DNA from 2 places in the Cellulosimicrobium sp. SL-1 genome. Region 1 is predicted to be linked to the other one. Evidence: riboswitches for the same ligand, from Rfam matches in the RefSeq annotation. Region 1 holds a riboswitch; the other holds the start of a gene.
The links. Region 1 has a riboswitch for cyclic di-AMP ahead of GWJ10_RS11670 (C40 family peptidase). Riboswitches for the same ligand answer to the same signal wherever they lie in the genome.
Positions count from the first base shown of each region.

Region 2: it holds a riboswitch for cyclic di-AMP, as region 1 does, so the genes downstream of both, GWJ10_RS13685 (C40 family peptidase) here and GWJ10_RS11670 (C40 family peptidase) in region 1, are expected to answer to the same signal.

Region 1 covers NZ_JAACJC010000006.1:302,252-309,180, reverse strand. Annotated here, with positions in the region: gene GWJ10_RS11690 (SCO1664 family protein) at 1-212, opposite strand, end outside; gene GWJ10_RS11685 (DUF3090 domain-containing protein) at 335-883, opposite strand; gene GWJ10_RS11680 (histidine phosphatase family protein) at 948-1,652, opposite strand; gene GWJ10_RS11675 (hypothetical protein) at 1,677-2,102, opposite strand; gene GWJ10_RS11670 (C40 family peptidase) at 2,302-3,096, opposite strand; cyclic di-AMP (ydaO/yuaA leader) riboswitch at 3,096-3,284, opposite strand; gene GWJ10_RS11665 (F510_1955 family glycosylhydrolase) at 3,332-4,273, opposite strand; gene GWJ10_RS11660 (DUF305 domain-containing protein) at 4,356-4,985, opposite strand; gene GWJ10_RS11655 (DUF6153 family protein) at 5,079-5,492, opposite strand; gene GWJ10_RS11650 (group I intron-associated PD-(D/E)XK endonuclease) at 5,626-6,363, opposite strand; gene GWJ10_RS11645 (DUF4177 domain-containing protein) at 6,674-6,929, opposite strand, start outside.
Region 2 covers NZ_JAACJC010000008.1:100,319-107,247, forward strand. Annotated here, with positions in the region: gene GWJ10_RS13670 (MFS transporter) at 1-103, shown strand, start outside; gene serC (phosphoserine transaminase) at 201-1,343, opposite strand; gene GWJ10_RS13680 (metal-dependent transcriptional regulator) at 1,590-2,300, shown strand; cyclic di-AMP (ydaO/yuaA leader) riboswitch at 2,438-2,627, shown strand; gene GWJ10_RS13685 (C40 family peptidase) at 2,629-3,444, shown strand; gene GWJ10_RS13690 (universal stress protein) at 3,632-4,579, shown strand; gene GWJ10_RS13695 (ABC transporter permease) at 4,628-5,479, opposite strand; gene GWJ10_RS13700 (ATP-binding cassette domain-containing protein) at 5,479-6,480, opposite strand; gene GWJ10_RS13705 (aminotransferase class I/II-fold pyridoxal phosphate-dependent enzyme) at 6,731-6,929, opposite strand, start outside.

The DNA of each region.
Region 1 (6,929 bases):
CACGTGCGCGGCACGACTCCCCCGCCGAACACCTCCGAGACGAGGTACGCGGCGACCTCGCGGCCCGCGAGCGTGCCGTCCGGGAAGTCCCACAGCGGCTTCTCGCCCGCGACCGGCTTGTACACGACCGAGACGTCGCCCAGCCGCGCGAGGAACGTCGCGTTCGACGCAACGCGGATCCGCCCGACGACATCGAGCGGCGCCTCGGTCAGGGCGGCGTCGAGCGGGGTGTCGGCGGGGTCGAGACCGGATGGCGGGATCGCAGGGCCGAGGCCGGGCGGCGGGCCGGCGGGGTCGACGTCGGACGGCGCGGCGGCGTCGTCGCGCGGGGTCGTCACGCCTCGCCGGGCAGCGCGCACTCGTGCCCGTCGGGGTCGACCGGCCGGCCGCACAGCGGGCACGGGGGGCGGCCCGCGCTCACGACGGCGCGCGTGCGCTGCGCGAACGCGCGGGCCGTCCCCACGGGCATCTTGACGAGGAGCGACTCGGCGGGCTCCGGCTCGTCCGCCTCGGGATCGAGGTCGTCGTCGTCCACGAGCGGGAACGCCTCGACGATGACCTGTGCCGTGCGCGGGTCCCAGGTCAGGCGCATCGCGCCCGTGCGGAACTCCTCCTCGACCGGGAGGTCCAGGGGGTCGTCGTCGACGAGCTCGGCCGGGACGTCGGCGGGGACGCTGTACCGGTTGTCGGGCTCCTCCATGAGCTCGTCCAGCAGGCGCTGGATCGTGTCCGCCAGGACCGCGGACTGCTCCTTCTCGAGCGCCACGCTCGTCGTCCGCGTGCCTTCGCGCGCCTGCAGGTAGAACGTGCGGGAGCCGGGCGACCCGACGGTCCCCACGACGACGCGGTCCGGCCAGTCGTACTCGTGGACGAGAGTGGGCATGACCTCACTCTACGAGCGCACGGCCCGTCCGCACGGGACGGCCACGGGTCGGACGTCGGCCCGGCTACCGCGCGGCGTCGGCCTGGCCCGGCCCGGCGCCCCCGCCCACCGGCGCGTCACCGGCAGGCGCGGCGCTGCGCAGCCAGGAAAGGTCGCCCGCGTCGGTGTTCACCGCCACGACCTCCGGGCGGTGCGGCCCGTACCGGACGACGGAGATCGACGCCGGGCCGACGACGATGCGCTGGAAGAGGTCCAGGTGCACCCCCAGCGCGTCGGCGAGCACGGACTTGATGACGTCGCCGTGCGAGACCGCCGCCCACACCGCGTCCGCACCGTGGCGGGCGGCGACCTCCGCGTCGTGCCGCCGGACCGCCTCGACGCCCCGGGCCTGCATCGCGGCCAGCGACTCGCCGCCCGGGAAGACGGCCGCCGACGGCTGCGCCTGCACGACCGACCACAGCGGCTCCTGGGCGAGGTCCTTCAGCGCACGCCCCTGCCACTGCCCGTAGTCGCACTCGGTGATCCCGTGCTCGGTCACGGAGTCCGGCGCACCCGCCTGGTGGTCGAGCAGGGCTCGCGCAGTCTGCCGGCACCGCTCCAGCGGGCTGGTGACGACCCGCGCGAGCGGCACGCCCGCGACGCGCTCGGCCGCCCGGGCCGCCTGGTCGCGCCCGACGGCGTCCAGCGCGACGCCGTCGGCCCGCCCGGCGAGGATGCCGCTCGCGTTCGCGGTGGTGCGGCCATGACGGACGAGCAGGACGGTCGGCATGCCCCGAGCGTAGGTGACGGACCCTCACCCTGTGGTGGCGACGTCCGGGGGCGGTGGTACCTCGGCCTGGGCCGAGATCACTCGCGGGGCCAGCTTGTCGGGCAGGGGCGCCAGGCCCGGCCCGCCCGCGCGGATCCACGAGTGCAGGGCGGCGGTGAGCTCGTCGCCCGCCAGCTGCTCGAACCAGGCGGGGCCGGCGGCACGCGCGGCGGGCACCGGCCGCACTACGACGACGTCCCCGCGCTCGCACGCGTCGAGGCAGTCCACGACCGTCAGGCGCGCGTCCCCGCTCTCGGCGATCCGGCGCAGACGCTCGAGCTGCCCGCCCGGACGGGTGTCGGTGGCGGCCAGCGTCTCCCCCGCGCACAGCCCGCACGCCGTGATGCCAGGCACCGTGCGCGCGGGGCGGGGACGACGTCCCCGCTCGTCGGTGGGGGTCGTCGCCGTCACGCGTCGATGCCCTGGTGCCGCACCTGGTGGCGGGCCTGGTGGCGGACCGCCGTCGGCCCGTGCTCGCCGCGATGTCCCCGGGACGCCATGCCTGTCCTTCTTCCTGTCGTGCCGACGGGACCGGCGCCCGCAAGCGATACCCCGCAAGGGTATATCGGTCGAGGGAGGGCCCCACCCTCCGGGTGGGGCCCTCCTGCGGTCAGCCCACCCGGATGAAGGTGGGGTTGGACTGCCAGATCTCCCCGTACCGGACGGTCTTGCCCGGCGACGGAGCCTCGATCTGCTGGTTGTCCCCGACGTAGATGCCGATGTGCCCCGGGCTCCAGATCAGGTCACCAGGTTGTGCCTGGTCTCGGGAGATCACCGTCCCCGCGTACCGCTGCTGGGACGAGGTCCGGGGCAGGTCGATGCCGACCTGGGCGTAGACGTAGGACGTGAAGCCGGAGCAGTCGAACCCGTCCGGGGTCGTCCCGCCCCAGAGGTACGGCACGCCGAGGTAGCGCGCCGCGATGCTGACCACGGCCGAGCCCGCCGCCGACGACGGCACCGCGACGGGAGCCGAGGCTTCCTCCGTGGCGCCCTGCTCCGCCGAGGTGCTCGTCCGTTCCTCGCTCCGGGACGGACGCTCCTGACGCTCCGGCTCCGGCTCGGGTTCCGGCTCCGGTTCCGGGGCGGGGGTGACGGTCACCGGTGCCTGCTCGATCGCGAACGACGCGTCGGCGGAGACGGTCACCGCCGGTGCGGCGCTGAGCGCCTGGCGGGCCTGCTCGGTCAGCGCGCTGAGATCGACCCCGGACACGGCCTGGGGCTCCGTGCTCGGCGCGGCGCTGGCAGGCGCCGCGAACCCCGAGACCAGCAGCCCCGACCCGGCGGCCAGGAGGACACCCTTGCGGGCGGCGTTCGCCGTCCCCTCCTGCGCCGTGCGGGCTATCGAGGTCAGCGGCGTGATCGGTCGGTGGGACGCACGGTGGCGTCCCGGGTTTCTTGCGTTCATGGTGGTCTCCTTCGTGCCTACGGGGTGAGCTGTCGGGTTCGGGTCGGAGAGTGACCCGGCCGGGCCAGTGGTTGCGGCCCGGCTTCACCCCGAGAGCACCGCGGTGCTCGCCTGAGTGGTTCCCCCGCCCCTGTCGTGGTGGTCGATGGTGTGCTCCCGGAGCTGACAGGGCTCGGCACCCTCCGGGATCCCTCGCGGACCGTTCCGCGAGGAGCATGAGGCTGCGGGCGACGTCTCACCCGCGGTCGGCGCCGAGCGCCGCGTCCCAGCTCGCACCGAGGTCGCGGCTGGTGAACAGGCCGGTCTCCGTGGCGACGAGGATCCACGGCTGGTTGCCGGGGCTGTCGTCGGGCACGTAGGTCATGGCCTGCACGCCCTCGGGCGCGGTGCCGTGGTTGTCCCAGCTCTCGGTGCCGGGAGTGCCGGTCCAGACGACGCCCCGGGCGTCGATCCCGATCAGCGCTCCGCCCCGCTCGTCGTCGACGAGCACGAGGGCGGGCGCCCCCCGGTCGGGAGCGAAGCTCCGGCCGCCGTCGCGGCTGAGCTGCAGGCCGGTGGGCGTGGTCGCGACGACCGTGTCCGGGTCCGCGTCCAGGAGGTGCAGGTCCCGGGCCTCCACGGTCGCGCCCCGCGACCACGTCTCGCCCGAGTCGTCGCTGACGAGCACGGTCGAGGTCCCCGAGTCCAGCCCGACGACGCGGACGGTGCCGTCGCCGGTGCTCGCGGTGCTCAGGGCGTGGAAGTCGACCTCCCCGGTGAGGGAGACGGGATCCCACGTCGCAGCGCCGTCGGTGCTGCGGATCAATCCGAGGTTGGGCTTCTCGAGCTCCGGCTGCTCCCCGGGCGCAGGGTGGCCCGAGGCGTACACGATGCCGTCGACGGCGAGGGTCATGCCCATCGTGTCCTGGCGGCCCGTGCCGACCCGCTCGACCGGCCCGGGGTCGTCCTCGAACGGGTCGCCGAGGGTCCAGACCCCGGTGTGGGTGGCGATGAGGAGGGAGTGGTCGTCGCGCACGACCTGGACGTCGTGCACGTGCCCGAAGTCGGGCAGGTCCTGGGACGCGAGCGTCGTCGCGTCGGGTGTCGGTGGTGGAGTCGGGGTGCAGGCGGCCAGCAGCAGCACGGATCCCGCTGCGGCCCACCCGGTCACCCGCCTCGTGAGGGCAGGGTTGAGCACGGTGTGGGGTCCTTCGGCCTGGGCCCGCGGGGCGCGCGCACGTCAGACGCGTGCGACAGCGCGCACGCCCCGCGGGGCGAGATCAGCTCGAGGCGAGCAGGTCTTCCATGGTGGAGATCTCGGCCTGCTGGGTCTCGACGATCTCCTGCGCCATTGCGACCGCGTCCGCGTTCTCGCCCTCGTCGACCTGGGTCTGCGCCATCTCGACGGCACCCTCGTGGTGGACGATCATCTGCTCGAGGAACAGCTGCCCCGCCTCCGCGCCCTGCGCGGCGTCCAGGGCCTGCATGTCCTCCTCGCTCATCATCCCGTCCATGGACCCGTGGCCCATCGCCTCGTGGTCCATGGCGCCGGACTCCTCCATCGGGGAGCCCCACTCCTCGAGCCACGTGGTCAGCTGCTCGATCTCCGGACCCTGGGCGTCCTTGATCTGGTTCGCCAGGTCCGTGACCTCAGGGTCGACGCCGTCCTTGGCCAGGATGACGTCGGACATCTCGATCGCCTGCTCGTGGTGCGGGATCATCATCTGGGCGAACATCACGTCCTGGTCGTTGAACGTGCCGCCCTCCGCCGTGCCGTCCTGCTCCTCGGCCCCGGTCGTGGCGGACGACGGCGCCGTCCCGCTCCCGGGCTCGTCGTCGGTCGAGCACGCCGCCAGGCTCGCGACGGTCACCAGCGCGATCGCCGGCACCAGCACACTCTTGAACTTCATGGGAAGGACCTCTCGTCTCGGTACTCAGGAACCACACGCGCCCCGGTGCGGGGCGTATCGGTCGACGCAGGGCGCGTCGACGGCGTGCGGCTCCTACGTCCGAGAGATGCCGAGGAGGTGCAGCGACGGCGCGAGGCCGACGAAGGGCTGAGCGCGCCCCGGTTCGACGAGGCGGGACCAGACGGGGGTGAGGCGTGCCAGGAGGCCGCGCCCGGGGCGCACGAGAGCGAGCAGCACGACCAGCACCATGAGGCACATGGCCGACGCCATCTCGTGCCCGCCGCAGTCGAGGCAGCCGCCCTGCTCGTGGTGCCCGGGGCCGTCGTCGGCCACCGGTGCACCCGCAGGGTGGCCCGTCTCCGCGATGACCGCCGCAGGCCCGACGTGGGCCGTCGACGACCCGCTCATCGCGTGCATCGTCACGACGCCCAGGAGCAGCGCAGCGATCAGCAGGGCACCCGAAAGCCCTCGCCGGCGCCCGGCGAGCAGCGAACGGAGTGCGGCCATGAGGTGCATGTCGCCGCCACCCTAGCAAGCGGCCATCGGGTCCGGTCCACAGCGCAGTCAGAAGAGAGACCGGCGCTCGCAGGACCCTCTTCGTGTGTCGATTGCCCTGCGCGCTCCTGGGTCGCAGGCCGAACTACGCGGATCCAGTGGGTATCGCCGCCAGCCTGAAGCGCTCATAGGCGCTCAGGTGGATGGCATGCAGCCCTCCCACCGCGGCGAGAGGGATGAAGTAGTAGTTGAGCGCACCGTCGATCACGAAGAAGTCGTCGATCTCATCGACGTCGTACACCGTCCGGCCCTGCCGCGACGTCGACAGGTAGACCTTCCACGACTCGCTCGTCCTCACGGTCGTCGTCTTGACCTGGACACGACGCAAACCGGTAGGCGCATCGACGACCAAGTCGTAGCGCGCGGGCTCGAGGGGCCACGAGATGCTCATACCGCACAGCAGGAACCATCCGGCCGCGAGCACTGACCCGGCACGGTCAAGATGGGCGACGTCCGGAGTCGGCGCACTCTCCGGTTCCCGCGCGGAGGACCGTCGCAGATGTTGGACGCCAAGACCGAGTCGGACCGCATGGCCCCTGACGGTCGCGATCGCTGACGTGCTGCCGAGCCCTAGCGCCTCGGTCACCTCCGACCACGTCGACGCCGAGGCGACCGCCGCACGCAGCTCGGACTCGGTCCAACGGCGTTGTCCGGTGAAGTGCCCGTAGTCGTATCCCCTCAGGTCGGCACGTGTCCGGACGGACCGGAGTGCGCCAGACGATGTGCCGACGAGGCCAAGTGTCCGGAGGACACCCCGCCACGACGTCGAGATCGCGACGGCTTCAGCCAGCTGATCGTCCGTGTAAGTCCGCGCTCGCGCCATGCCGCCAATCTACGATTACCCACCCGCCGACCGGTTCGCGACGCAGGTACTGCGGTGGGTCGAGAGGCGATGCAGCCCCTGGCCGAGCAGAGCCGAACTGGGTCAGCGGACCGAACGGACCCACGCCACGTCGTGACGCTCTCCCTCGAAAGCGGATCTTTAATCGCCCGCCCGGAGAAGTCGTCGACATCTGACCCCTGACTTAACCGCTCCTCTTCAGGACTGGGACACACCTGCCGCGGACTCGCCCGGGCGTAACGGCTTGCGAGATGGCCTGGAGCCGGTTCGCTCTACGGGGATCGAGCGGACCCTACGCCAGCCGCTCGAAGACCATCGTCGCCTGAATCCTGTCGCCTCCGCCCATACCTTTGCTTCCGGACGCGGCCGTCGTAATGGTGTGGAGTCGATAGCCCAGCGCGGCTTGCGCGTTGATTGCTCGTTCCAACTCAGTGAGGTTGCCTGAGCCCGTCCCCCACATCTTCTCCTTAAGGATCACCTGGAGGACCACGTAGTTCATCCCGGTCGGCGCGGGTCGCGGTCGGCCACCGGCTGTCGCCTCGCTACGC
Region 2 (6,929 bases), on a different contig from region 1:
GCGCTACCTCGACGCCGGGACCCCGACCGACCGTTCCGCCCGCACCGAGGCGCGGCGCCGGATCGAGGCCGAGGACGCGCAGGAGGCCGCCCGGGCGGCCTGACGCCGCCACTCCCGCCCGGAGCCACGAGGCCGGTGCCACCCCGGTCTCCCGGGCGGCACCGGCCTCGTGCTGGGCGCGGCCGTCGGTCGCGCGCTCGTCAGCCGAGGTGGTCGACGACGTGGTCCACGCACGCGGTGAGGGCGCGGACGTCGTCGGGCTCGATCGCCGGGAACATGGCGACGCGCAGCTGGTTGCGGCCGAGCTTGCGGTACGGGAAGACGTCGAGCACGCCGTTCTCGCGCAGCGCGGCGACGACGGTCGTCGCGTCGATCGCGTCGTCCAGGTCGATCGTGCCGACGACCGTCGACCGCTCCGCCGGGTTCGCGACGAAGGGCGTCGCCCACTCGCGCGAGTCCGCCCACCCGTAGAGGTGCGCGGCCGACTCGGCGGACCGGGCGGCGGCCCACTCCAGGCCCCCGTTGCCCAGGAGCCACTCCACCTGCTCCGCGAGCATGACGAGCGTCGCGATCGCGGGCGTGTTGAGCGTCTGGTCCTGGCGCGAGTTCGCCGCGGCCGTGCGCAGCGACAGCGACTCCGGGACCCAGCGGGTGCCGCTGCTCTCGACCTCGTCCGCGCGCGCGAGCGCGTCGGGCGAGCACAGCGCGAGCCACAGGCCGCCGTCCGACCCGAAGACCTTCTGCGGCGCGAAGTAGTAGACGTCGGTCTCCGCGACGTCCACGGGGATCGCGCCCGCGCCGGACGTGGCGTCCACGAGCGTGAGCGCGCCGCGCTCGCGCGAGCCGGGGACGCGGCGCACGGGCGCCATCGCGCCGGTCGAGGTCTCGTTGTGCGGCCACGCGTGCACGTCGACGTCGTCGGCGGGCTCCGGGAGCGCGACGGTCCCGGCGGGGGCCGAGATCACCTGGGACGGCGCGAGGAACGGCGCTGCGGTCGTCGCGGCGGCGAACTTCGCGCCGAACTCGCCGAACGCCGCGTGCTGCGCCTTCGAGCGGACGAGGCACGCCGTCGCGACGTCCCAGAACGTCGTGGAGCCGCCGTTGCCCAGCACGACCTCGTAGCCGTCGGGCAGCGCGAACAGCGCGGCGAGGCCCTCGCGCGTGCGGCGCACGAGCGACCGGACGGGCGCCTGCCGGTGGGACGTCCCCAGCAGCGAGGTGCCGGCGTCGGACAGCGCCCGGACCTGCGCGGCGCGGACCTTGGACGGCCCGGACCCGAAGCGGCCGTCGGCCGGCAGGAGGTCCGAGGGGATCGTGATCGAGGTGTTCGCGAGATCGGGCACGGCGTCACCCTACGCGCGCGCGGCGCGCCCCGGGAGCCTCGTCCACAGGCCGTGCGTCACCGCACGGTCCGCGCCGGGGCCCGCGGGGAGGCGCGGGCCACCAGGCACCACGGGTGCCTCTGGACGACACCGCGGTCGGGTCACGGGCTCGCCATAGACTGACCCCCAGCGGCCCGCCGGTGCGGGCAGGCGCCCCGTGGAGCGACGACCGGGCGCCCCGAGCCGACGAGCGACTGGGAGCGTGACGTGACCGATCTGATCGATACCACCGAGATGTATCTGAAGACGATCTACGAGCTCGTGGAGGAGGGCATCGTCCCGCTGCGCGCGCGCATCGCGGAGCGCCTCGGCCACTCGGGGCCCACGGTGTCGCAGACGGTCGCGCGCATGGAGCGCGACGGGCTCGTCGTCGTCACGGGGGACCGCCACCTCGAGCTCACGCCCGCGGGCCACGAGAAGGCGACGCGCGTCATGCGCAAGCACCGGCTCGCCGAGCGGCTCCTCACGGACGTCATCAAGCTCGACTGGGAGTACGTGCACACCGAGGCGTGCCGCTGGGAGCACGTGATGAGCGAGCTCGTCGAGGAGCGGCTCCTCGGGTTGCTCGACCACCCGCACTTCGACCCGTACGGCAACCCCATCCCGGGCCTGCCGGAGCTCGGGGAGCAGCTCGAGGAGGTCGACTTCCTCGACGGCGTCGTGTCGCTCCCCGTCCACCTCGCCCAGCACGGTCTCGGCGGCGGCGAGGTGCGCGTCGTGCTCCAGCGGATCGCCGAGCCGGTCCAGGTCGACGTCGAGCTCCTCGCGCGGTTCGCCCAGGCCGGGGTGCTGCCGCGCCGGACGCTCGTCGTGCGCCCGGCGCCGGCCGGCGGGGTCACCGTGCAGGGAGAGGGGGCGCCGGTCGTCCTCGACCTGCCCGACGACGTCGCGCGCCACCTCTTCGTCGCCCGCGGATAGCCGCCCGTTCACCGGGGGAGACGCCGTGACCTGCGGCGATGCGCAGGGCCGCGTTCCGTCGTGATGGGAACGTGACTTTTGCCGAGGGGTCCTGTACGGTCGTCCTGCTCCGTCGGGATACCCATCTGGCGGAGACCTCGCGCGGAACGCCTAACCCTGTCACCGCGAGAGGCCCACGACGACCCGATGACAGGGACGGGGGACCCACTTCCGGGTGCTGGAGACAGCGCCCTTGGGGTGAAGCCCGACGGACTCCGGTCCGCCAGGCCGGGTGACTCTTCCACCCGAACCCGACAGCTGACCTCGCAGGCGTCCAGGAGAGGCAACAGTGACCGTGAGCACGACTCGCGCCCGCCACCGCGCGGCGCGGCGTCCCGTGACGCCACTCAGCACCATCGCCCAGGCCGCATCGGACCAGATGTCGAGCGTCGGTCGTCGTACCGCCGTCGTCGCCGCGTCCTCCGGCCTCATCGTCTCGATGATCGGCGCCGCCGCCCCCGCGACGGCCGCCCCGGTCGACAACGAGTCCGGCAAGCTCAACGCCGTCGACCTCAGCGCCCTCACCGCGCAGGCCCGCCAGGCCCTCGAGGCCGCCCCGGCCGTGACCGTCGCGGCCGACGCGGCGTTCACCATCGAGGAGGCCCCGGTCACCGTGACCCCGGCCCCCGAGCCGGAGCCGGAGCCGGAGCCGGAGCCCGTCCGCACCACGCAGACGAGCCGCACGCAGGAGCGCCAGTCCACGCAGTCGTCGTCCGACGAGTCGCAGGCCTCGGCCCAGCAGGAGGCGTCCGTCGGCGCCCCCGCGTCGGCGCACGGCTCGTCGATCGTCTCGATCGCGGCCCGCTACGTGGGCGTCCCGTACGTCTACGGCGGCACCACGCCCGACGGCTTCGACTGCTCGGGCTTCACCAGCTATGTCTACGCGCAGGTCGGCATCAACCTGCCGCGCACGTCGGGCGCCCAGGGTTCGGTCGGCACCAAGGTGTCGCGCGACCAGGCGCAGCCGGGCGACCTCATCTGGACGCCGGGCCACATCGCCATCTACGCGGGCGACAACATGATGATCGACGCCCCGCGTCCCGGGAAGTCGGTCCAGTTCCGCCAGATCTGGCAGTCGAACCCCACCTTCATCCGCGTGGCCTGATCGCTCACCCGATCAGGACCCCCGCGGTCACTGGCTGGACGAACCCCGTCCGCTCGCACTCTGCGCGAGCGGGCGGGGTTCGTGGCATTCTTGACGTGTTCGTGACTCGTGGCAGACGGACGGCCGGGCCTGGTCTCGGCTAGGTTGGTCGTCCGATGGCACCGGGCCGTCGAGAGGAGAGTCGCTCATGACCCGCACGGAATCCGTCCTCGTCGGTGTCGACGGCTCGGCGCCGAGCCTCCACGCCCTGGACTGGGCCGCGGCGTACGCGCTGCGCGTGGGGTGGCCCCTCCACATCGTGTGCACCTACTCGTTGCCGTCGTTCACGGCGGCGTCGCTCGACGGCGGCTACGCGGCCCTCGACGACTCGGCCATCCAGGAGGGCGCGCGCGCCGTCCTGGAAGAGGCTCGCGCCCGCGCCGAGGGCGCCGGCGTCCGCACGACGGCGACCGTCACGACCGGCGACGCCGCGGGGGTCCTCGTCGAGATGTCGCGCGAGCACGCGCTCGTCGTCGTCGGCACGCGGGGGCGCGGCGGCTTCACCGAGCGGTTGCTCGGCACCGTCTCCTCCGCGCTGCCCGCGCACGCGCACTGCCCGACGGTCGTCGTGCCGTATCGCGCGGGCGGGAAGGACGACGAGGGCGGCGCGCAGGAGCTGCCGCCGGTGCGGGACCTGCGCCGGATCGTCGTCGGGGTGGACGGGTCGCCGTCCGCCGAGATCGCGCTGCGGCACGCGATCCGTCAGGCCCGGGCCTGGGACGCCGAGCTCGTCGCGGTCGCCGGCGTCCCCGTCGGCGCCGGTGCGGGACTCCTCGCGTGGCTCCCCGCGTCGATCGACCACGAGCAGGTCCTGGCCGACGTCACCGAGGGGCTGAACGTCATCATCGACCGCCACGAGGCGGAGCACCCCGGGCTCACGATCAAGCGCATCGTGCTCGACGGCACGGGTGCGGAGCTCCTCACGGAGTTCTCCACGGCGTCCGACCTCATCGTCGTGGGCTCGCGCGGGCGGGGCGGGTTCCGCGGCCTGCTGCTGGGCTCCACGAGCCAGGCAGTGCTGCACCACTCCGCGTGCCCCGTCATGGTCGTGACCAAGAAGTGCGAGGACGACGAGCCGGCGGCCCAGGAGGGCTGAGCCGCCGGCACGCCTGGGCACCACGGCGCCAGGTGCCCAGGCGCGGGGTCAGCTCCGGTTGCGGTACAGCCGCATGGTGATCGGGGCGAGGATCGCGGTGAGGACGACGGACGCCACGAGGACCCACACGATCCCCTCCGTCGCGGGCTCGCCCGCCATGAGCCCGCGCACCGCGGTGACGAGGTGCGTGACCGGGTTGACGTCGACGAAGCGCTGCAGCACGACGGGCATCGTCGACGGGTCGACGAAGATGTTCGACGCGAACGTGAGCGGCATGAGCACGAGCATCGACGTGCCCATGACGGCGTTGGGGGAGCGCAGCACGAGCCCGAGGGCCGTGAACACCCAGCTGAGCGCGAACGCGAACACGAGCAGCAGCACGATCCCCAGGACCACGCCGACGACGCCGCCCGGCGGGCGGAAGCCCAGCACGAGGCCGAGCGCGAGGGTCACGACCGAGGCGATCGTGTAGCGCACGGTGTCGCCGAGCAGCGCGCCGACGATCGGCGCGGGCCGCCACACGGGCAGCGACCGGAACCGGTCGAACACGCCCTTGCTGATGTCCGTGTTCATCGTGTAGCCCGTGTAGATCGTCGTGAAGAGCACCGCCTGCACGAGGATGCCGGGCAGCAGGAACTGCAGGTAGCTCTGCACGTCGCCGGCCAGCGCTCCGCCGAACAGGTACGTGAACATCAGCGTGAAGATGATCGGCGAGACCGTGACGTCGAACAGCTGCTCGGGCACGTGCTTGATCTTCAGCAGCGCGCGCCACGTGTACGTCAGGGTCGCCGAGACGGGCGACGGCCGGTCCGGTCGCCGGTCGAGCGCGACCGCCGCGCGCAGCGCGTTCGCCTCCGGGGCGCGCAGCTCCGCGGCGGTGGTCGTGGGGTCCGCGGCCATCAGGCCACCTCCTCGATCGTCTCGTCGTCGTCCATGGGCTGACCGGTGAGCGCGAGGAACACCTCGTCGAGGCTCGGCTGGCCCAGCGTGAACTCGGGCACCACGATCCCCTCGTCGCCGAGGGCGGGCAGGATCCGCGCGACGTCCGCCGCGCCGTCGTCGGGCACTCGCGCGGTGAACGCGTACGGGTCGTTCGCGAGCGTGATGTCCGTGCCGAGCAGCGCACCCACGACCTCCGCGGCCCGGCCCCGCTGCGTCGCGTCGGCGAGGCGCAGGTGGACCGCGCCCTCACCCACCGACCGCTTGAGCTCGGTCGCGGTGCCCTCCGCGATGACCTTGCCGTGGTCGATCACGGCGATGCGGTCGGCGAGCTGGTCCGCCTCCTCGAGGTACTGGGTCGTGAGCAGCACGGTCGCGCCGTCGGCGACGAGCGCGCGCACGATGTCCCACACCTGGTTGCGGCTGCGCGGGTCGAGCCCGGTGGTCGGCTCGTCGAGGAAGATGACGCGCGGGCTCATGACGAGGCTCGCCGCGAGGTCGATGCGCCGCCGCATGCCGCCCGAGTACGTCTTCACCTGGCGGTCGCCCGCGTCCCCGAGCCCGAACGCGTCGAGCAGCTCGGCCGAGCGCCCGCGTGCGGTGCCACCGAGGAACCCGTACAGCCGCGCGAGCATGACGAGGTTCTCCGTGCCCGTGAGGTCCTCGTCCACGGACGCGTACTGCCCGGTGAGCCCGACGACCGACCGCACCTTGTCGGCGTCGTGCACGACGTCGTGGCCGAGGACCCGCGCCGTGCCCGCGTCGGGGCGCAGGAGCGTCGCGAGCATGCGGACGGCGGTCGTCTTGCCCGCGCCGTTCGGCCCGAGGACGCCGAACACGGTGCCCTCGGGGATGAGGAGGTCGATGCCGTCGACCGCCTTGGTCACCGACTTCCCGGTCGTGAAGTGCTTGACGAGGCCGCGCGCCTCGACGGCGAGGTCGCCGCGTGCAGGTTCGGTCATGTCCCCTCCTGGCCGTTGCCGACGGGCCGCCCGGAGCGTCCGGGCCACCCACGCACCCACCGACCGCCCGGGTCGGCAGAACTCATCGGTCGCGCACCCCTCTCATCGTGCGCCGAGCGAGGCTCGCCCTACCAGACCAAGACGTCACGCCCGCGAAGGCACCCCGAAAGTCGAGCAGGCGGTCATGGCGCGTCAGGAGACCCGGACGCGCCACGACCGCCTGCTCGGCGGTGTAGGGCGGGAGAGCGGGCTACCGCGCGGCGTGCTCCGCGGCCGCGAGGAGGACGCACGTCGCGACGCCGTCCATCGCGACGCGGACCTCCTCGATCGGGGGGAGGGTCGGGGCGAGGCGGAGGACCTTGTCCTCCGGGTCCTTGCCGTAGGGGAAGGGGGCGCCCGCGGGCGTGAGCGCGATGCCCGCGGCCTTCGCGAGCTCGACGACGCGCGAC